Regions from separate parts of the Arthrobacter sp. Y3223065 genome, predicted to be linked through region 2. Evidence: riboswitches for the same ligand, from Rfam matches in the RefSeq annotation. Region 2 holds a riboswitch; the other holds the start of a gene.
What was found. A riboswitch is a leader RNA that binds a small molecule or an ion and turns the genes downstream of it on or off. The one in region 2 is predicted to bind thiamine pyrophosphate.
Positions count from the first base shown of each region.

Region 1: linked by a shared signal. The riboswitch ahead of AC5RUK_RS10620 (YkoF family thiamine/hydroxymethylpyrimidine-binding protein) and the one ahead of AC5RUK_RS05530 (ECF transporter S component) in region 2 are both predicted to bind thiamine pyrophosphate.

Region 1 is NZ_JBNHGC010000003.1:440,760-451,572, forward strand. It holds gene AC5RUK_RS10600 (pyridoxal phosphate-dependent decarboxylase family protein) at 1-1,133, opposite strand, end outside; gene AC5RUK_RS10605 (energy-coupling factor transporter transmembrane component T family protein) at 1,258-2,073, opposite strand; gene AC5RUK_RS10610 (ABC transporter ATP-binding protein) at 2,070-3,794, opposite strand; gene AC5RUK_RS10615 (ECF transporter S component) at 3,781-4,407, opposite strand; gene AC5RUK_RS10620 (YkoF family thiamine/hydroxymethylpyrimidine-binding protein) at 4,424-5,095, opposite strand; TPP riboswitch at 5,128-5,238, opposite strand; gene AC5RUK_RS10625 (adenylosuccinate synthase) at 5,388-6,677, opposite strand; gene AC5RUK_RS10630 (DUF72 domain-containing protein) at 7,271-8,137, shown strand; gene AC5RUK_RS10635 (thymidine kinase) at 8,249-8,869, opposite strand; gene AC5RUK_RS10640 (SRPBCC family protein) at 9,073-9,501, opposite strand; gene AC5RUK_RS10645 (ArsR/SmtB family transcription factor) at 9,609-9,902, shown strand; gene AC5RUK_RS10650 (VOC family protein) at 9,899-10,291, shown strand; gene AC5RUK_RS10655 (cyclodeaminase/cyclohydrolase family protein) at 10,348-10,813, opposite strand, start outside.
Region 2 is NZ_JBNHGC010000002.1:129,199-140,011, reverse strand. It holds gene AC5RUK_RS05540 (energy-coupling factor transporter transmembrane component T family protein) at 1-737, opposite strand, end outside; gene AC5RUK_RS05535 (ABC transporter ATP-binding protein) at 740-2,257, opposite strand; gene AC5RUK_RS05530 (ECF transporter S component) at 2,266-2,886, opposite strand; TPP riboswitch at 2,930-3,063, opposite strand; gene AC5RUK_RS05525 (DUF4235 domain-containing protein) at 3,234-3,494, shown strand; gene mnhG (monovalent cation/H(+) antiporter subunit G) at 3,645-4,169, opposite strand; gene AC5RUK_RS05515 (MrpF/PhaF family protein) at 4,159-4,443, opposite strand; gene AC5RUK_RS05510 (Na+/H+ antiporter subunit E) at 4,440-5,000, opposite strand; gene AC5RUK_RS05505 (Na+/H+ antiporter subunit D) at 4,997-6,619, opposite strand; gene AC5RUK_RS05500 (Na(+)/H(+) antiporter subunit C) at 6,616-7,089, opposite strand; gene AC5RUK_RS05495 (Na+/H+ antiporter subunit A) at 7,086-10,088, opposite strand; gene AC5RUK_RS05490 (MFS transporter) at 10,306-10,813, shown strand, end outside.

The DNA of each region.
Region 1 (10,813 bases), on a different contig from region 2:
AGCCGCCCGGCCATCCGGGACGCCAGCGAACAGCAGCGCCCCACGAGGTCCGCCACCCCCTCGCGGCCGAGCGTCCGCAGCGCGGCGTAGGCCGGGAAGCCGCGGGCACGCCGGGAGAACTCCGGCACCCACGCCACCTCGTCCCGTTCGGCGCCGTACTCCAGATAGGCGGCATGCGGCGGGGACATCGTGCGCTGGTGCACCTCGGCGTCGCGGACAAAGGCCACGCCGGAGTCGTACGGGACGTTGAGCCACTTGTGCGCGTCGGTGGCCAAGGAGTCGGCCAGCTCCACGCCGTCCACCAGGTGCCGGTAATCCGGGCTGGCGGCGGCCCACAGCCCGAACGCGCCGTCGACATGAACCCAGGCGCCTTCCCGCCGTCGTACTCGTTCCACCGCCGGCTGGATGGGATCGAAGGAACCGGTGTTCACATTGCCGGCCTGCAGGTTAACGATCAGCGGCAGGTGGACCGGAATCCGGTCCAGCACGGCGTCGAGCGAGTCCAGCGTGATGCGGCCCTGCGCGTCGGTGTCCACCGAATAGATCCTGCGGCGGCCCAGGCCCAGGTACTGCAGCGCGGTCAGCACGGTGCTGTGGGCTTCTTCCCCCACAACGACGGCGATGTCCGGCGCGCCGAACAGTCCGTCGCTGACCACGTCCCAGCCCACGCGTTCCAGCACTGCCGTCCGTGCCGCGGCCAGGCAGGTGAAGTGGGCCATCTGGCAGCCGGTGACCAGCCCGAAGCCGGAATCCGCGGGCAGGTTGAACAAGTCCAGCAGCCAGGCGCCCACTGCCTCTTCCACCACGGAGGCGGCCGGACCGGCCACATACAGTCCGGCGTTCTGGTCCCAGGTGGAGGTCAGCCAGTCTGCGGCGAGCGCGGCCGGTTGGGCGCCGCCGATCACGAAGCCGAAGTAACGCGGACCTGCCATGGCCACGGCAGCCCGCCCACCGACGTCGGCCAGATGCTCAATGACCGCCTGCGGGTCTTCGCCCCGCCGCGGTAGCTCTCCCGCCAGCTCGCGGCGCAGGGCCGCCACGTTCAGCCCCGATTTCACCGGGCGCCCGGGCAGGGACTGCAGGTATTTTGTGGCCAGCTCGGCCGTCCGGCGGAGAAGTTCATCGTCCCCCATGACGAGCATGTTACGCCGGGACCCTGCCCCGCGACAGGCGGAGGGGCCGGCACGCGCTTGCTGCGGATAGATCCCAGCATGCATGGGCCGGTTAAAGGGTACGGGCGGGCCGATCGTCGGCGTCTTAGTTCCCGAGCGCTTCAAAGCCCGCCAGGTACCCCAGGGCATGGCTGGTGAGCAGGACGGCCGCTAGGACCGCCAGGACGCCGGCCACCATCAGCCAGTCCGCGCCGGTCAGCGGGATCCTCCGCCAAATAGTCCGCGGACTCAGGCCCAGGCCCCGTGACTCCAGGGCCTGTGCCATCCGTTCGCCCTTGCGCACGGAGACGACCAGCAGGGCGAACGCCGCATTCCCGTGGGCGCGCAGGCCGCGCGGCAAGGTACCGTCCGGACGGAGCCGGGCCCGGACGGCATGGGCCTGCCGGATGGTCAACCATTCCCGCGGCATTTCCTGCAGCATCCGGTACCCGGCCAGGATGGCGTAAGTGATCCGCGGCCCGAGCCGGGCGTGCTGGTGCAGGCTGCCCATCAGCGCGACGCCGTCGGTCGAGGCAATAAAACCGATGGCCAGGATCCCGATGACCAGGGTGCGCAGGGCCAGGGAACCGCCGACGGCGAGGCCCTCGACTGTAATCCGCAGCGGCCCGGACTCCCATAACACTTCGCCGGGCCGGCTCAGCGCGTTGACCATGAAGATCCCCAGCCCGAAGGCGATGAAGGGTACGTGCGCCAGCGCCATGGTCCTGGGCCTGAGGCGTGTGGAGGCAGCGACCGCGGCCAGGGCGACCAGGTAGAGGACGGCAGGCGTCACCGGATCGAAGATGAAGATCAGGGTCAGCGACACCACAAACAGGAGCGCGAGCTTGATGGTCGGATTGCGCCGCGCGAGGACGCCGCCGGCGACGGCGGAAACCGGGCCGGGGGCGAAGGCGGCGCTCATGCCCGGCTTCCGATCTGCGGATGAACCGTACCGGCGCGGGATACCGCAGCATCGAGCCGGTCAAGGACCCGCCGGATCTCGTGGGCCGAGGCGAACTCGGCCAGCAGCCATTCGATCAGCGGCGGCAGCCGCAGGCCGGCACGCTGCAGAACCTCAGGGTCGCGCAGGACGTCGAAGACGGGGCCGTCGGCAATCACCGTGCGGTCCGCGATCACGATGGCCCGGTCAGCCAGCGTCGCGACGGTCCGCAGGTCGTGGCTGGAGAAGAGGATGCCGCGGCCAGCGGCGGCGGCCTCCTTGAAGGCTGCCACCGTGGCGATCGTGTCCCGCCGGTCGAGGCCGAACGTGGGTTCATCGGCCAGGAGCGCAGGCCGCTCGTGGGCCAGCATGGCCGCCACGCTCAGGCGTCGCTTTTCGCCCCCCGACAACCGGAAGGGGCTCTGGTCCGCCACATGGGTGAGCCGGTGCTGCGCCAGGAGGCGGCCGAACCGTTCGGCGGGAGCGTCGGGAAGGCCGTGCCGGACTTCGTCCTGGACGGTGTGTGCCACGAACTGGTGCTCGGGGTTCTGGAACACCATCCCCGGACGTTCCCCGCGGATGGTTCCCGCCGCCGGCGGCAGGAGCCGGGCGAGGGTGAGCAGCAAGGAGGTCTTGCCGGCCCCGTTGGCTCCCAGCAGGGCGGCAATTTCGCCGCGCTTCAGCCGGAGGGTCACATCATGGAGAATGGCCGATTCCGGCCGGACATCCCCCGCGTTCCGGCGCTTTTTCCGCCCGGGTACCGTCCGCGAGACGGAGAGGCTTTCCGAGGCCAGCACCGTCTCGCCGACCGCGGGCGCCGCGGCATCCTGGGCGTGGTCCGGCCCTGCCAGCTGCCGCAAGGCCGAGCAGACGTCGGGCGCGTCGAGACCGCCGGTCCGGCCGGTGACGGCCAGCAGTTCCGTCTCCAGCGGCAGCCAGCATCCGGCCTCGTTCAGCCGTACGGCATGGGCCCCCAGCACTTCGGCGGTCACGCCGTCGGCCAGGACCTGGCCTGCATCGCCCAGGACGACCGCCCGGTGCGGCAGGCCGGCTATGCCCGCTTCACCGGCGTAGTCGTCCAGCCGGTGTTCGACCAAAACCACTGCCGGCCCGTAGGCGGCCGTGGCAGCGGCGACGGCGTCCCGCACAGCGGCCAGGCCTGCCGGATCGAGCATGGACGTGGGTTCGTCGAGCAGCAGCAGGTCCGGTTCGGCGATGAGGCCGGCAGCCAGCGCCACCCGCTGGCCTTCTCCGCCGGACACCTGGGCCGTTGGGCGGCCGCGGAGGCCGGCGGCACCGACCGAAGCCAGCACTGCGTCGATCCGTGCCGATATTTCCTCCGGAGGCACCGCACGGTTCTCCAGCGGCAGCGCCAGCTCCTGTTCGACGTCCGGAAGACAGACCCCGGAGGAGGGATCCTGGGCCAGCACGCCGACGTGGCGGGAAAGCTCGGCGACCGAGGAATCGGTCGTGGCCGCGCCGTTGACCGACACCATGCCGGTGAGGGTGGCGACCACCGAGTGCGGGACCACGCCCGTGACCGCCTGCAGCAGCGTGGACTTTCCCGACCCGGAGGCCCCAAACACGATCAGGTGTTCCCCGGGCTTGAGCCGCAGCATGACGTTGCGCAGCACGGCCGTGTCCCGCCGCGGGAAGCCTACGGATACGTCATCGAGCTCCAGGACCGGGTCAGCGGTGCGCATCGGTTTTGCCCAGCCGGGCGCGGCCAATCGCGAAGTTGTCCACCACGCCGGTCTTTGCCAGCCCCTCGACGATGATCTTGCCCAGCAGCCCGCCCAGAATAACGCCGGAGATCAGGTGGATGACCAGGCGGGTCCAGAACAAGTCCTGGCCGTACCAGCCGGACCGGAAGGCCGAATAGAAGAAGACCAGGCCGGCGCCGAACAGTCCGGACATGGCGTAGGTAAGCCAGCCGTACGAACGGTAGCGGGTGGCCGCGAACGGGATCTCGCTGCCAATGCCCTGGATGGCGGCTGCCACGAACAGCAGCGGACCGACGGCGGAGCCCAGGAACACCACCTCGATCACCGAGGCCAGGACCTCGGCCAGCACGCCGGCGAAGGGGCGCTGGACGATGGCGATGGCGATCGGAGCCACCAGCAGCCAGCTTCCGGCCAGGAAGTGCTGCGACAGGTCTCCGGCCGGACCCATCAGCAGGGACAGGGCGGTCCAGGCCTGGACGAAAACCCAGTAGAGGAAACCGAAGACGACGCCCAGGACAACCAGAAGGACAAGGTCCTTCAGGGTCCAGGCACCGCGCGGGAGGGCATGCTGCTGCGAAGACGATGATGACATGGTCGGTCCTTCCGCTTCAGGAGGCGCTGGGGCTGTTGATGGACAGCGTCGCGTGCGTGGTGACGTGCTGGACGGAACGGCCCACCAGGATCCAGCCGGCGGCAACGGCCTGCAGCACCTGGGCAACATCGCCGTCCATGCGGGTGACGAAGTGCTCCGCCTGCACCGCAACACCGGTGGACTTTGCATAGTCGATGGCGGCGTAGATATCCAGCATGTGGTCGGCAGAGGCACCGCCGGTACCGCCGTCGGCCAGGGGATACAGCGCCCAGTCGGCTGCGGCTTCGATTCCGGTGGGTTCCAGTTCCGGGATCTCCGAGTACAGGGCGGCGCCTCCCTCGGGTATTTCGCAGCTGACGCCGCCGGGGCAGCCCCGGGACAGGAGCACGGAAGCCGAGACATGCGCCCCGGTGCGTCCCGCCGCGGCAATCACTTGGCTCAGGTAGCGCAGCACGTCCTGCTCGGCGCCGGTCAGGTAGGTGCTCACCTTGCCGGTCTGCACCTCAAGGCCGGTGGCGTCGGCCTCGTCCAGTGCCGCCAGGATGACGTCGGCATAGTTGTCGGCCATCACCGCCAGGGTCAATCTCGCGCCAACGCCGAACTCGCGGGGAGTGGCGGTGAACTTATCGCTGCCGAGGGCAGCAGTGAGGGTGTTCGTCGCTGTGACGATCGAGTCTGATGTTCGCATTTCGCGCCCTTAGGTTTGTTAAACGGGGCACGGGTAGTAAAGAGTCAACGTCCCTGCGCTGGCATGATCCAGATCAGGTTCGACGGTCGAAACTTGAGAAGTTTCCTCTCAGCCCGGCTCACCGGACTCCCGTGTTGCCCACGAGTCTAACCCATGGCGCGCACCGGACGCGAAAGGTTTAAGCGCGGGGCCGGGAACGCAGCGGGGCGCGGACATCGCTGCCCGCGCCCCGCCGTCCATCCATCGGTGACGGTCCGACGGCTAAGCCGGCCATCGCCGTCGTTGGTCCGTGCTATTCGCTGATCAGGTCCCGCACCACGATGGTCTGGTCGCGGTCGGGGCCTACGCCGATGGCGGAGAACCGGGTGCCGGAGAGCTTTTCGAGCGCCAGCACGTAGTTGCGGGCGTTCTCCGGCAGGTCCTCCAAGGTTCTGGCGCCGGTGATGTCCTCGGTCCAGCCCTCGAAGTACTCGAAGATCGGCTTGGCGTGGTGGAACTCGGTCTGGGTCATCGGCATTTCGTCGTGCCGGACGCCGTCCACGTCGTAGGCCACGCAGACCGGGATCTGTTCGATGCCGGTGAGGACGTCCAGCTTGGTCACGAAGTAGTCCGTGAAGCCGTTGACCCGGGCGGCGTGGCGGGCCAACACGGCGTCGTACCAGCCGCAGCGCCGCGGCCGGCCGGTGTTCACGCCGAACTCCCCGCCCTTCTTCTGCAGGTACTCGCCCATGTCGTCGAACAGTTCGGTGGGGAACGGCCCGGCGCCCACCCGGGTGGTGTACGCCTTGATGATGCCCACGGCGCGGTTGATCCGGGTGGGGCCGATGCCCGAGCCCACGGACGCGCCGCCGGCCGTCGGGTTGGAGGAGGTCACGAACGGGTAGGTGCCGTGGTCAACGTCCAGGAAGGTGGCCTGGCCGCCCTCCATCAGCACGACCTTGCCCTCGTCCAGCGCCTTGTTCAGCACGTAGGTGGAGTCGATGACCATCGGGCGCAGCCGCTCGGCGAAGGACAGGAAGTACTCCACGACCTCTTCCACGTGCACGTCCCGGCGGTTGTACACCTTGACCAGCAGTTCGTTCTTCTGCCGCAGCGAGCCTTCGACCTTCTGCCGCAGGATCGATTCGTCGAACACGTCCTGCACGCGGATGCCCAGCCGGGCCACCTTGTCCATGTAGGCGGGGCCGATGCCGCGGCCGGTGGTGCCGATCGCGCGCTTGCCCAGGAAGCGTTCGGTCACCTTGTCCATGGTCTGGTGGAACGGGGCCACCAGGTGGGCGTTGGCGGAGACGCGCAGCCGCGAGGTGTCCGCGCCGCGTGCCTCGAGCCCGTCGATCTCCTCGAAGAGGGCCTCAAGGTTGACCACGCAGCCGTTGCCAATGATCGGAGTGGCGTTGGGGGACAGGATGCCGGCCGGCAACAGCTTCAGCTCGTACTTCTCCCCGCCGACGACGACGGTGTGCCCGGCGTTGTTGCCGCCGTTCGGCTTGACCACGTAATCCACGCGGCCGCCGAGCAGGTCGGTAGCCTTGCCTTTTCCTTCGTCGCCCCACTGGGCTCCGACGATCACAATTGCTGGCATGGGATCCTCCCCCATTCGATGCGGCGGAAGCCCCGGACAGACTGCACATCAAGGAGCCGCTGCCGCGCATGAGAACGCCCCTCACTCCGGTTGGAGTATTTGGGGCTCTTACCCGCCAAGTTTAGCGGATGGGCCTCAATCGACCGGAATCCGCGCCGCCTGATTGGTTCCAGGGCGGAAACCGGGACGTCGATCGCAACCCACAGCTCCCGGCCCGGGACGTCGGTCCAGTGGGCGGAAGCCGGAAAGCGATCGCAGCCCCTCCGGCTCCCGGAGCGGGACATCGATCCCGGGCGGAACCGGAAAGCGGTCACAGCCCCTCCGGCTCCCGGAGCGGGACGTCGCTCCCTGGGCCGAAGGCGGAAAGCGATCGCTGCCCCTCAGCTCCCGGAGCGGGACCGAGACGGCACGTCGAGTGGAGAAAAGATGCAGCGAAACCGAGCGTAAGCCTACATCTTCTCTCCACTCGAAAAAGCGGGCCCTCTCGCGCCCGGATACGGCAGCGGTCCAGAGGATGCACATCGTCCCACAGCACGACGGCGGACCGCGGCTTGCTCTGGCCTGTACCGGCGAGGCCGGGTAGCCTGCGGGACATGGCCGCCTCTCAACCGATGGCACGGATCGGCATTTCCGGCTGGCGATACCCGCGCTGGCGCGGCACGTTCTACCCGAAAGGCCTGCCCCAGCGCCGCGAGCTGGAGTATGCCTCCGGCCACCTGAATTCAGTCGAAATCAACGGCACGTTCTATTCGCTGCAGCGACCCTCCAGCTTCCGGCAGTGGCACGCCGAGACGCCTCCAGACTTCGTGTTCGCGGTCAAGGGCGGGCGGTACATCACCCATATGAAGGGCCTGAAGGACGTCCGGGACGCCTTGGCGAATTTCTACGCTTCGGGGGTCCTCGGTCTCGGCGAAAAGCTCGGACCGTTCCTGTGGCAGTTGCCCGAGCGGGCCAACTACGACGCCGAGGTGATGGAAAAGTTCCTGGTCCAACTGCCGCGCAGCACGCACGCGGCCGCCGCCTTGGCCGCCGGGCACACCGACCTGATGAAGGACAGGACCTGGATCCCCGACGACGGGGCCGACAGGCCGCTGCGCCACGCCCTCGAGATCCGCAGCACCACGTTCATCAACGAGGAGTTCTACGACCAGTTGCGCCGGCACAACACGGCCCTGGTTCTGGCCGACAGCGCGGACAAGTGGCCGATGCTGGACGAAATCACGGCCGACTTCACCTACGTGCGGCTGCACGGAAAGGACGAACTCTACGTTGGCGGCTACCCGGACGCCGACCTGGACAGGCTGGCATCGACGGTCGCCGGATGGCTGGACGGCTCAGGCTGCCCCGACGGCGCGGGCCGGGATGCTTACGTGTACTTCGACAACGACGTCAAGGTGCACGCGCCGTTCAACGCGATCGGGCTAGCGCAAAGGCTGGGCCTGCCCACGGCCGGCCCGTGACCAGCGGGAAGCGCCAACGCATGCCCACCCGCGGCAGACGGGACGCTGCCGGGTTCCGCCCATGAACCCGCGGTCCACCGCCGCCTAACCTAGAGCGTGCCGCCTTATCAGCTAGAGCGTGCCGCCGGAGGCCTCGAGGTAACAGGTGCCGCAAAGCGATTCGTACCAGACGTCTTCGCCGTCGATGGCGACCTGCTCGCCGTCGAACACAATCTCCCCGCCCACGCGGCGCGTGTTGAAGACCGCCTTGCGTCCGCAACGGCAGATGGTTTTCAGCTCCTCGAGGGAGTGCGAGATTTCCAGCAGTCGGCGGGCACCCGGGAAGGCCTGGGTGCGGAAGTCGGTGCGGATGCCGTAGGCCAGCACCGGCACGTTGTCCATCACCGCGATGCGGAACAGGTCGTCGATCTGTTCCGGCTCCAGGAACTGCGCCTCGTCCACCAGCAGGCACGCCACCGGCTGCACGTCCACATGCTCCAGCAGGGCTTCGGGATCCTCGCCGGCGGCCACCCGGCCGAAGTGGTCGCGAACGGATTCACCCGGTCGGATCATAAAGTCCACGTCCCGGGCCATACCCAGCCGTGAGACGATCTTGCTGTCCCCCTTGGTGTCCATCTGCGGCTTGGCCAGCAACACGCGCTGCCCGCGTTCCTCGTAGTTGAAGGCTACTTGGAGCAGTCCGGTCGATTTGCCGGAGTTCATCGCCCCGTAGCGGAAGTAGAGCTTGGCCAACGCAGTCCTTTCAAGCGGTCCCAGCAGTCGATTCTACTGAGCCGGTAGCCAGGTGGGCGGGAGCAGGGTCGGCGCGCGGCTTCCGCGCAGCGCAAGACCGGGATCAGGGCGGCCTCTTCGCAACGCACGACCGCGATCAGCGCGGCTCCCGCGCAGCGCAGCACCGGGATCAGCGTGGCTTCCGCGCAGCGCCTTGGCGGGGATCACGGTGCAGCTTCCGCAAAATGCTTGAAGCGGGCCAGCTGGCCGGAATCGGCCTCCGCGATCGCTCGCCGGATCTGTTCTGCCATGGCGGCCAGCTCCTCGCTGACGACGACGTCGGCAGTCAGCGTCAGCCGGGTCGCGCCGCCGTCGCCGTCCAATTCGTAGCGGTAGTCAGCCCGCACATCCCCCTGCGACGAGGTAATGGTGATGCTGCGGCCGACGTCGAGCTCGGTCACCGTGCTGCTGCGGTCGTGGCCCTGGGAACGGAAGCTGATGGCCTGGCCGACCGCCAGCGGCCCCTCGGCGTGCATCTCGTTCACGCCGGGCATCCATGCGGGCGCCGCGGCCCAATCCGTCAACAGCGCCCACGCCCGCGCCGGCGGCACATAGACCTGCTCGGTGGCCGTGAATGCCGTGTTCGCACCCATACCTGCATCATGCCTGCCCGGATGCCGCGGCGAAAGACCATGCGGCCGATCGAAGGCAAGGTCGCGCGCGCTTGATAGGCAACCTAGAGGTTGCCTATCATGGACGGGTGGACACGGTTTTCCAGGCCCTAAGTCATCCGACTCGGCGGATCTTGCTGGACGAACTGGCCGCGCACAACGACCAGACGCTCTTCGAGCTGACCGTGCGCCTTATCAACAACCACCACCTCGCCATCACCCGTCAGGCCGTCACCAAGCACCTCGCGATTCTGCGTGAGGCCGGCCTGGTGACCGCCAGCTACCGTGGACGCACCACCATCCACCATCTGGATACTGCCCCGCTCAGCAATGCGAGGGAATGGCTCGCCAATCTCCCGCCCTCTTCGAAGGAGACACCATGATCATCACCACCGCCAGCATTTTTGTGGACGACCAGCAGAAGGCCCTCGAGTTCTACACCGGGAAGCTGGGGTTCCAGCTCAAGAACGATGTGCCCGTCGGCGACGACCGCTGGCTGACTGTTGTCTCACCATCGGCCCGGGACGGCGTGGAACTGCTCCTGGAACCGTCCGGCCATCCGGCGGTGAAGCCGTTCAAGGAAGCCCTGGTCGCCGACGGCATCCCCTTCACTAGCTTCGGGGTCGACGACGTGCACGCCGAATACGGGCGCCTGACCGCGCTGGGAGTGCAGTTCGTTCAGGAGCCGGCCGACATGGGACCGGTTGTCACGGCCGTGTTTGACGACACCTGCGGCAACCTCATTCAGATTGCCAGCACGAAGGAGGCGTAGCCGGGGCCCGCTCCGTCAAGCGCGAGGCGGGGTCGCGCTCTGTCCCCCGCGCCCGGTCAGTCCAGGACGCGGCGCCGGACCGACGCTGAGAGCTCTTCGGCTCGGCGCACCATGTCGTCCGCCTTCTGCGTGTGTTTCCTCAGCGACTCCTGGATGGATTCCTCCCGGATCGACGCCAGATTGGCCTCGACCGTGATCCGTGCGGTGGCGGCGGCGGCCCGCGCCGCCTCCGCGGCCACGGCAATATCACTCAGGACGTTCGGATTGCACACGCCCACCAGCTCTGTGCCCAGACGCACGACGGCGGAGGCCAGGTCCAGCTGCGCCCTCGCCGGGAGCGTCGCCTCCACGAGCGCCTCCCGGATGGCCGCGCTGCGACGGCTGCGCTCGTCGTCTGTTGTGCTCGGGAGCTTGTAGCAGTCGACGACCCTGCGGAACTTCTCCTCGTCGGACACCGCCGCGTGTACTGCCGCCCGGGTCAGTTCGCCGGCCTCGGCCAGTATGGCGGCCAGGTCCGGATCC
Region 2 (10,813 bases):
CCGGCGATGACGGCGCCGCCCAGCAACACCCAAACATCCACCACGCTGTAGGTGGATTCCCGCGCCCAGGTCCTGGGCCCGGCGCCGAAGCCGCGGGCCTCCATGGCGACGGCCAGCCGGGTGGCACGGCGGATGGCCTGCACGATCAGGCCGAACGCCTGGCCCACGAACGCACCCGCCTTGGCCAGCGGCCGGTTCTCCGCTCCGACACCTCGGGCGCGGCGCGCCAAACCGAGAATCCGCCATTCCTCCACGAGCAGCCCCACCAACCGCATGGCGGCCAGCGCTCCCAGCACGAACCGGTGGGGCAGCTTCAGCTTCTGCGCCAGGGCGTCCGCCAGATCCGTGGGGTCGGTCGTCAGGAGCAGGAAAATGCCCGGCAGCGCCACGGCGAGCGAACGCAGGCCGATGGCAACGCCTCCGGCCACCGAGTCCTCGGTGAAGATCAGCGGACCGAACTGGAACAGCACGGCCCCGGTCTTCTCGGCCAGCAAGGCCGTTGCCCAAGCCCCGACGGCTGCCGCCGCCAGCAGTGGCCAGCCGCGCTTGAGCAGCAGCCACGGGCTGACGCCCAGCACGGGCATCAGCAACAGTTCGGCGGCCAGCACCACGGAAGCGCTGACCCAGTCCACACTGAGCATGACCACTACGGTGATCAGGGTGGCGGCGGCCAGCTTCGATACCGGGTTGGCGCGGCTGAACGGGGAGGCTGCCAACCGGGGGGTCATCAGGTCCATGCTCACGCTGCCCTCCGAAGCGGTTGGGCCGGGCGCACGCCGCCGTCTGCCACCCGTATGCCGGCACCGCCGAGCGCGGCGGTGAAGTCGGCGTCGTGCGTCACCGAGACCACGCTCCTGCCATCGGCCACAAGCTCGGCCAGCAGTGTGACCAGCTCGGCCCAGGTGTTGGCGTCCTGCCCGAACGTCGGCTCGTCCAGCAGCAGGATGTCCGGGCTGGTGGCCAGCATGGTGGCTACCGAGAGCCTGCGTTTTTCGCCGCCGGAGAGGGTGAACGGGTTGGCCTGCAGCAGGCGGGTCAGCCGGAGCCGCTCGGCGATCGTGTCCACGCGCTGCCGGACCGTCGCCTCGGGCAGCTTGGCCACGCGGCGCGGGCCGAACTCGAGTTCGTCGAGCACCGTGCCGGTGAGGAACTGGTGTTCCGGTTCCTGGAAGACGCTGCCGATGCGGGTCACCAGCTGCGCGGACTTCCATTTTGCCGGTGACAGGCCGGCGCCGCGGTGCAAGGCCGGTGTCGCTGACAGTTCCCCTCCCGCTGGCGGCACCAGCCCGGCGAGGGTGAGTGCCAGCGTGGATTTGCCGGCGCCGTTCGCGCCGGTGATGCTGAGCGCCTGCCCGGCCAACAGGTCCAGGTCCACCCCGCGCAGCACCGGTGCGGCTCTCCGGTTCCGCGACACGTCCAGCGCCGCCGCCCGCAGCAACGGCCCGCCCGGGGCCGGTGCCGCGGGCAGGTCCAGCCGCGGGGTGTGTCCGGGAACCCAGACGCCGGCCTCGATCAACCGGGCGCGGGTGGCGCTCTCGGCGAGCACCGTGCCCGGCGGCCCGTCGGCCAGCACGCCGCCGCCGGCCGCGAGCACGATCACGCGGTCCACCACGTCCGCCCAGACAGCCACCCGGTGCTCGACCACCACCAGGGTGGCGCCGGTGCGGTCCAGCACCCGGGCCACGGCGTCGCGTACTTCCTGCACGCCGTCCGGGTCCAGGTTCGCGGTCGGCTCGTCCAGCAGCAGCAGCCCCGGCCGCATGGCCAGGACGGAGGCCAGCGCCAGCCGCTGCTTCTGACCCCCGGACAGCGCCGAGGTAGGGTGATCCAGCGGTACCGCCAGGCCGACATCGGCCAGGGATTCGCGGACCCTGTCCCAGATCTGCGCGCGCGGCAGCGACAGGTTCTCCGCGCCGAAGGCCACCTCGTCGCCAACCCGGGCCAGCACCAGCTGGCTCTCCGGATCCTGCAGCACGAGGCCGGCCCGGCCGCGGGCCTCGGAGGGACGCACACCCGCCACGGTGAGCCGGCCGGTCTCCTCGCCCTCGCCCTCGTCGCCGAGCACGCCCGCCAGGGCGTGCAGCAGCGTGGACTTGCCGGCCCCGGAGGCGCCCAGCAGCAGTACCCGTTCGCCCGGGGCGATGCTGAAACTGGCCCCGCGCACCGCCGGGTCCTTGCGGCCAGCGTGCCGCCAGCCCCACCCTTCGGCGAGGACCGGCACAGGTCCGGGCACCGCCGTCGTACTCTGCTCTCCCATGGAACGGCTCAGACGTCGGCCGAGCGTCCCGCGGCGAAGGAGGACAGCACGCCCGTCTTCGCCAGCCCCCTGACCGCCAGCCACGGCAGCAGCCCGGCAATCACGACGCCGGACACGGCCGCGAAGCCCACGTAGGCCAGTTGCCACTCGGCGGCCCACAGCATGTTGTAGAGGATGTTCTCGCTGATGGACAGCGCCAGGCCTGCGCCCAGGCCGGCCAGCAGCGCCACGCCGAGGTTGAACTTGCGGTACAGGAAGAGCAGGAAGACGATCTCGGCCCCCAGCCCCTGGATCAGGCCGGAGACCAGGACGGTCATGCCGAAGCTCGTGCCCAGCAGCGCGGAGACAATGGCGGCCAGCATCTCGCAGTAGATGGCGGCGCCGGGCTTGCGGATGATCAGCCCGCCCAGCACGCCGGCCATCAGCCAGCCGCCGGTGTACAGTCCGGCCGAAGGCGGGAAGGCAAGGGTCAGGCCCTCGATCAGCGGCCAGCCCGCCGACCAGGCCCAGAAGATGACGCCGACGGCCACGGCGACCACCGAGGCCACGACGATGTCCACCACCCGCCAGCCGTAGCGCGGCTTCCGGGCAGGGGTGGGCGTGGCGGGTGCATTCGAAACGGTACTCACTGGGATCCTCCTGGTTGCAGGAGGGGAGGGCGGCCATGCGGCGCGCCCCGAGAACTCGACTCCCTTCGCCGGTACTAACCGGAGCAGGTTCGAGGGTCTGCGGTTCTTCCGCACTCTCAGCGTCCCTCCCGGTCTCCGGTGTGTACCGGCCGGTCGGACGCTCCCCTGTCGTCATAGGTGCTGTCTAGCAGCACGCACCAGTCTACACTTGCCCGCAGCGGCGGGCGATTCGGGCTTCAGACCCTTGGAAAATGCACGACGGCTTACGGCCCGGGCGGGTGCCGGGCAGTAGGCTGGGAAGCGGAACAGCAGTTGAGACGGGGCCGCGGCCCCGGAAGGGAGCGGGCATGAACGTTGTGTTGAGGCTCTTGGGCACACTGGTGAGTATCGGCGCGGGCCTGGCAGCCAGCCAGCTGCTGGGGTTCGTCTGGAAGCGAGTCACCGGAAAAGATGCGCCGAAGAGCGACGATGACCTGGAGAACAGCCTGCGGGCGGCGGTCGCCTTCGCCGTGGTGTCCGGCACCGTGGCGCGCGTGATCCAGGTGCTGACCAAACGCGCCACCGCCAAGGCGGTCATCCGCTACGACAAGACGCGGGAAATGGTCTAAGCGGTCCCTTGAGGGAGTCCGATGGGGGACGGGGCCGCGGTCCCGTCCCCCATCGCGCTTCTGGTCCCGGTCCGCCGGCAGCCGCCGCCGGACCGGCATTTTTTTGTTCGCGGGTTATTTTTTGTCCGCGGGTTATCTTTTGTCCGCGGGTTATTTTTGGTCCGCCGGCCCGGCGTCGTCCTGGTCGTTCCGCCCGGGACCAGCGGCCGCCGCCGCGGTACGCCGCTCCCCCGGCTCGCCGGCGTGCTGGCCGCCGGGAACATCACTGCTGCCGGCGTCGGCGCTGGAAGGCGCGACGTCGTCGGATGCCACCTCGGAATCCTCCTCGGCCGCTGCCTCCACCACCGCGTCGAGGTCGTCCACGCTGAGGATTTCCTTGCGCAGGTGCTTGGTTCGGTATCCGGCCCGGCCCACCATGTGGGCGGAAACCGGCACGGTAAGCAACTGGAACAGCCAGCCTATGAGGAGCAAGGGCACCGCCGTCCAGCTGCGCAACTGCAGGGCCATTGCCGTCAGCAGCAGCAGCAGGCCGAAGACCTGCGGCTTCGTGGCGGCGTGCATCCGGGATAGCAGGTCCGGAAACCGCAGCAGGCCGATGGCCGCGGCCAGGGACATCCCCGCGCCGGCGATCAGGCAGACGGCGGTCGCGATGTCGAGTATCAGGTCAGTGTTCACGGGGCCGCCCGTCCGTCACGAAACGGGCCACGGCGACCGAGCCGATGAAACCGACAAGGCAAATGACAACGACCAGCGTCAGGTTGTTCATGTGGCCGCCGGCGGCCATGTCCACGATGAGTCCGGCGCAGACAATCGCCAGCAGCACGTCAATGGCCAACAGCCGGTCCAGCAGCGAGGGGCCGCGGGCGAGGCGGATCAGCGACAGCACCGCGGCCACGCCCAGCACTGCGCTCACGACGACTTGGGCAACCGGAATGACTTCCCCGTTCACACTGCACCTCCCCTGCCGGTACCTTCGGCCTTGACCATTGCCAGTTCTTCCTTCGTGCCCATCATCCGGATCAGTCCCGCCTCGATCCGCCGCACGTCTGCCCGGAAACGTTCGGCGGCCTCCTCGGTGGCCACGTCGATCACGTGCAGGTAAAGAGTGGACGTCGAGCGGTCCACATCCACCACGAAGCTGCCGGGGATCAGCGAAATGGCATGCCCGGTGGCAGTCACCAGCAGGTCGGAATGGCTTCGCAGCCGGACCGCCACCACCGCGTTGCGCAGCGTCGGGCCGCGGGTCAGGGCCAGCCACAGGACTTCGACGCTCGCCACCGCCACCTGCCACACGAACGTGACGGCGAACACCAGCGCCGCCAGCGGATTGAAGCGTCCGCTGAGTTCGACCGGCGGCAGGTAGAACAGGTTCACGATGACCAGCGCGATCAGCAGGCCGAAAATCAGGTTGCCGGGACTGAAATCCTGCCACAGGGAGCCCCAGAGGATGACCAGCCAAGCCAGCAGCGGCAGCTCGACCCAGATGGAGATGCGCGGTTTCCTCATTGGCCCCCCTCCTGCAGGGCGCCCTCACCCAGGACGGCCTCGATGTAGGGGGTGCGCTGCAGCATCTCCCGCGCCGCCTGGTCGCTGAGCTCGAACAGGGGCCCGGCGAACAGCGTCAGGGCAAGGCCCATCGCCACCAGCCCGACCGTCGGCCAGACCATGGGCAGCGGCAGCAGTTGAACGATGCCCCGTCCAGTGAAACGCCCGTGCGGGTGGTCCTCCACATGACGGGTGGTCCGCACGGCGGATCCGTCAGGCTTGGTGGCCACCAGCACCGGGTCCGGGTGCTCGGCATCTTCGGGGCGCCGCCAGAACACGCGGTTCCAGACCCGCGCCATGGCCAGCAGGGTCAGCAGGGACGTAACCATGCTGCCCGCCACCAGTACCCAGGCGACCGGGGTGCCCAGCTCCACGCCGCCCTGCACGAGCCCGATCTTGCCCAGGAAACCGGAGAACGGCGGGATGCCGGCCAGGTTCATGGCCGGCACGAAGAACAGGATGGCCAGCAGCGGCGACAGCTTGGCCATGCCTCCCAGCCGGTCCATGTTGGTAGTTCCGCCGCGGCGTTCGATCAGGCCGGCGACCAGGAACAGGCTGGTCTGCACCGTAATATGGTGCGCCACATAATAGACCGCCGCGCCCAGGCCCACCACCGAGGACATGGCCAGGCCGAAGACCATGTAGCCGATGTGGCTGACCAGCGTGAACGAGAGCATGCGCTTGATGTCGATCTGCGCCACGGCCCCGAGGATGCCTACCACCATGGTCAGGACCGCCACGACCATCAGGAACGTGTTGAGCCGGTCGCCCGGGAACAGCAGCGTCTCGGTGCGGATCATGGCATAGACGCCGACCTTGGTGAGCAGGCCGGCAAACACCGCGGTGACCGGCGCCGGCGCCGTCGGATACGAGTCGGGCAACCAGAAGGACAGCGGGAAGACCGCCGCCTTGATGCCGAAGGCCACCAGCAGCATCAAATGCAGCGTCATCTGCGTTGCCGGATCCAGTTCGCCGAGCTTGATCGCCAGGTCGGCCATGTTAATGGTCCCGGTGGCCGCGTAGATCATCGCGATGGAGACCAGGAACAGCACCGAGGAGATGACGCTGACGACGACGTAGGTCACCCCGGCACGGATCCGCGGGCTGGTGCCGCCAAGAGTCATCAGCACGTAACTGGCCGTGAGCAGCATTTCGAACCCGACATACAGGTTGAACAGGTCGCCGGTCAGGAACGCGTTGGAAACCCCGGCCACCAGGATCAGGTACGTCGGGTGGAAGATCGAGACCGGGCCTTCCTCGTCGCTGTTCGTCATGCCCTGGCCCGAGGCATACAGCAGCACCGCCAGGCTGACGGCCGAGGAGACCACCAGCATCAGTGCGGATAGCTCATCCACCACCAGTGTGATGCCGAAGGGAGGAAGCCAGCCGCCGAGGTTCACCGCCTGCGCCCCGTTGGTCCAAGCCGAGGCCAGCATCACGGTCTCCAGTGCCAGCGTCACCGTGAGCGTGATGGCACCGGTCCGGCGCTGCGCGTTTGGGTGGCGGATCAGCACGAACGCCAGGGCAGCACCCAGCAGCGGCAGGACTACTGCCAGCGGCGCGATGGTGGCGGCGTTCACTGCTTTCTCTCCATCCGGGACCTGGTGGTGGCTGGCGTTTCTTCGGCTTCGTCCGGCGGGACGAACTCGGTGGTCTCGGCCGGGATCTCCGCGTCGTCCTCTGCATCGAAGGTGGGCTGGTTGGCCACCCGGCGGTCCTCGATATCGTCCTGGACCTCGTCCTGCCGTCCCAGCACCCAGGAGCGGTAGATGATGGCCAGCATGAAAGCGGTAACGGCGAAGGAAATCACGATGGAGGTAAGGATCAACGCCTGCGGCAACGGATCGCTGTAGGCGTCCGCGGGGATGTCGCTGCCGAAGATGGGCGCCAGGCCCGCGGGCCCGCCGGTGCTGAGCAGCAACAGGTTGGCGCCGTTGGTGATGAGCATCAGGCCGAGCATCACCCGGGTCAGGCTGCGCTCGAGGATCAGGTAAACGCCCACGGCGAACAGTACGCCCATCACCAGGAGCAGCGTCAGGTTAACAGTCACCGGGACACCTCCTCCTCGATCGCTGCGGGTACTTGCAGTTCGGCACTCTTGCGGCGGCCATGCGTGCGTTCCTCGGTGCGTTCGTCGATCTCGGCGCCGAAGCTGCGCAGCACGTCGAGCACCAGGCCCACCACCACCAGGTAGACCCCGATGTCGAAGATCGTCGACGTGACGAACTTGTGTTCGCCGAAGACCGGGAGGCTGAACTCCAGAATCGCGCTCTGGAAGACCTGGCCGCCCAGGAAGATCGGGACGACGGCGGTCAGTGCCGCGGCGCCAAGCCCCAGGCCGAGCAGCAGGCCTGCACTGATGGGCGTGGCTTCGGCCAGCTCGATCCGTCCGCCGGCCAAGTAGCGGACGGTCAGCGCGATGCCGGCCAGCAGGCCGCCCGCGAATCCGCCGCCGGGAAGGTTGTGGCCGGTCAACAGCAGGTAGACGGAGAAGATCATCACCGAGTGGAAGAGCAGGCGGGTGATCACCTCGAAGATGATGGAGCGGCGTTCCGGGGCCAGGGTCCGGCCGGCCACCAGCCAGGCGTCGCGCGGGACGACGGCGAACTTGCGGGCAGTCGCCAAGGCCGCCGCCTCGCGGTCCGAATGGGCCACCGTCTCGTAACCTCGTCCCACCGATCCGCTGGCCACGGCGTCCACGGGCTCCGGACGCTTCTCCCCGCGGCTCCGGATGAAGATCAGGCTGGCTACGCCGGTAGCTGCCAGTGCCAGCACCGCGATCTCGCCGAACGTGTCCCAGGCCCGTATGTCCACCAGGATGACGTTGACGATGTTCTCGCCGCCGCCGCCCTCATAGGCCAGCTGCGGCATGGCCAGGGACACCGGAGCTGCCGTGCGTGCCGCCATCGCCGTCATCGCGATCACGATCATCGTGAGGCCGAAAGCGGCTCCGATGACGGCGCGCAACAGTTTAAACCGTCCGGGCGTGCGCAGCCACAGCCGGGCCGGCAGCGAACGAAGTGCCAGCACGATGGCCACCAGGGAGATCGTTTCCACCAGCAGTTGGGTCAGTGCAATGTCCGGCGCCCCGTGCATGGCGAAGATGAAGGCCAACCCGTAGCCGGCTACCGAGACCATCAGCACCGCCATGAAGCGCTTGTTCGCGCGGATGGCCCCCAACGCGCCTGCCGCCACGATCAGCCCCGCGATGGCCTGCGCCGGGGTGTCGAACCACACCACGCTCTCCGGCAGCGGGGCATCCATCAGCACGATGGCGCTCAGTGGAGTCACGATCGCCACGATCAGGATCACGCACAGGTAGAAGACCAGCGAGCCTCGCTGGGTCCGTCCGGTGACCCAGATGGCCACCTCGTCCAGGACGCCGATCACGCCGCGGTAGATCCGGTCGGCGTCCGGGATGAAGCGGATCCTGGCCTGGAAGGCGGCAATCGGGGTGCGCAGCAGGAACAGGGCGACGCCGGCGGCGATGGTGATGACGGTCAGGCCGAGAGCCGGCGTGAATCCGTGCCACAGCGCCAGATGGGTGGCCGCGGTGTCCAGCGTGAAGAGGCCGGCATAGGGCGCGACGGCGGCTTCGACCGGAGCCGGCCAGAGACCGAACAACACGGTGGCCACGGCCAGCACGGCGGGTGCCGCCAGGAAGGCCCACGGAACGGCCTTGAATTCGATGGCCTCGCGGCCGGGTTTGGCCGCGAAGCCGCCCCAGACAAAGCGGGCGCTGTAGGCGAAGGTCAGGATGGAACCGGCCACGACGCCGGCTAGGAGCAGGCCCCCCACCCAGCCGGAGACGCCGGCCCGGTGGACGAAGGCTTCGTAGACCGACTCCTTGGCGACGAAACCCAGCAACGGCGGCAGGCCGGCCATGGACGCGGCACCGATCAGGGCGACCGCGAACAGTTTCGGGGCCTTGCGATACAGGTGCGACAGTTCGCGGATGTCACGCGTTCCGGCCTGATGGTCGATGATGCCCACCACCAGAAACAGGGTCGCCTTGAAGAAACCGTGGGCCAGCAGCAGGCCCATACCGGCCAGCGCGGCTTCCTGCGAGCCGAGCCCGACCACCAGGGTCAGGAACCCCAGTTGGCTGACCGTGCCGTAGGCCAGGATCAACTTCAGGTCGTTCTGGCGCATGGCCTGCCAGCCGCCCACCAGCATGGTCAGCAGCCCGAGCCCCAGCACGACGCCGTGCCAGTAGTCGGTACTGGAGAATCCGGGCGACAGCCGCGCTACCAGGTAGATGCCGGCCTTCACCATGGCGGCGGCATGCAGGTAGGCGCTGACCGGCGTCGGGGCCGCCATGGCCGCCGGGAGCCAGAAGTGGAAGGGCACCAGCGCGGACTTGCTGATGGCCCCGATGAGTACCAGCAGGATGGCTATGTCGATGATCTGCCCGTGGGCCATCAGCGTTCCGGCTGCTGCGAGGATCTCGGAGATCCGGTAGGTGCCGGCCGTTTGACCGATCATCAGCAGGCCAACCAGCATGGTCAATCCGCCGAAGGTGGTGACCATCAGGGCCTGCAGCGCGGACCGGCGCGCGGACAGGCGGTGCCTGGCGTACCCGATCAGCAGGTAGGACAGGACGGTGGTAAGTTCCCAAAAAATGTAGAGCAGGATCAGGTCGTCGGCGGTGACCAGGCCGAACATGGCGCCGCTAAAGGCCAGCAACTGCGCGCCGAAAGGACCGATGTCCGGATCGTCGGCCTTAAAGTAGCGGGCGCAGTAGAACAGCACCAGGGCGCCGACACCCAGGATCAGGATGCACAGCACCGCCGCGAGGGTGTCCATCCGAAAGGCCAGTTCCAGCTGCAGGCCCGGGACCCAGGCGAAGACCTCCGACGGCGGAGCGTTGGGAGCGCCGTCGAGCGCCTTCTGGTTCGCGCCGGTGTAGTTGTCGAACGTGGCGATCAGCCAGACAAATCCGGCGGCGGGAACCGCGGCCAGGATATAGAACGTTGACCGTCCGAGCTTCCGGAAAATTAAGGGCGCTATAAAGGCCACCGCAAATAGCAGGGTGAGCACAATCAGCACGGGATACTCCGGAACTTCCTTCAGGTTTACAAGGATTAGACGGACATGGCCAAGGTCCATTCTACCCATGGCATAAACGGTGCGGCGCCCGTGGAGAGTCACAAACAGCCGTCGGGAAGCCCCCCGCAAGCGGGCGATCTGCCTGTTCGCCAAAGATTCACGCGGTCTCCCGGCGCTGCTCAAAGTTCGCAGCAGGCGAAACGGATAGCATCGCGGTATGACTGACTCGGCCGGCATTCCGGCAACCCAAGATGCGGGCGGCGTCGCCGCGGAGCGGTTGAATAAAAAGCACGTCCTGGCCTGGGCCTCCTGGGACTGGGGCTCGGCGGCCTTCAACGCGGTCATGACAACGTTTGTGTTCACCGTTTACCTGACCAGCGATGCGTTCGGCGGCGAAGCCTTCGCGTCCGAAATCCTCGGTTACGGACTGGCCATCGCCGGGCTGGCCATCGCACTGCTGGCCCCGGTCACCGGGCAGCGTTCCGACACCGGGGGCCGCCGCAGGCTTTGGCTCGGGCTTAACAGCGTGGCTGTCGCAGTATTGACCGGCCTGTGCTTCTTCGTCTTCCCCTCCCCCGGCTTCCTCTTCCTGGGCGTGGGACTGATCGCGCTGGCCAACATTTTTTTCGAGTTCGCGAATGTGAACTACTACGCGATGCTCACCCAGATCTCCACGCCGTCGACCATTGGCAAGGTCAGCGGCTTCGGCTGGGCCATGGGTTACG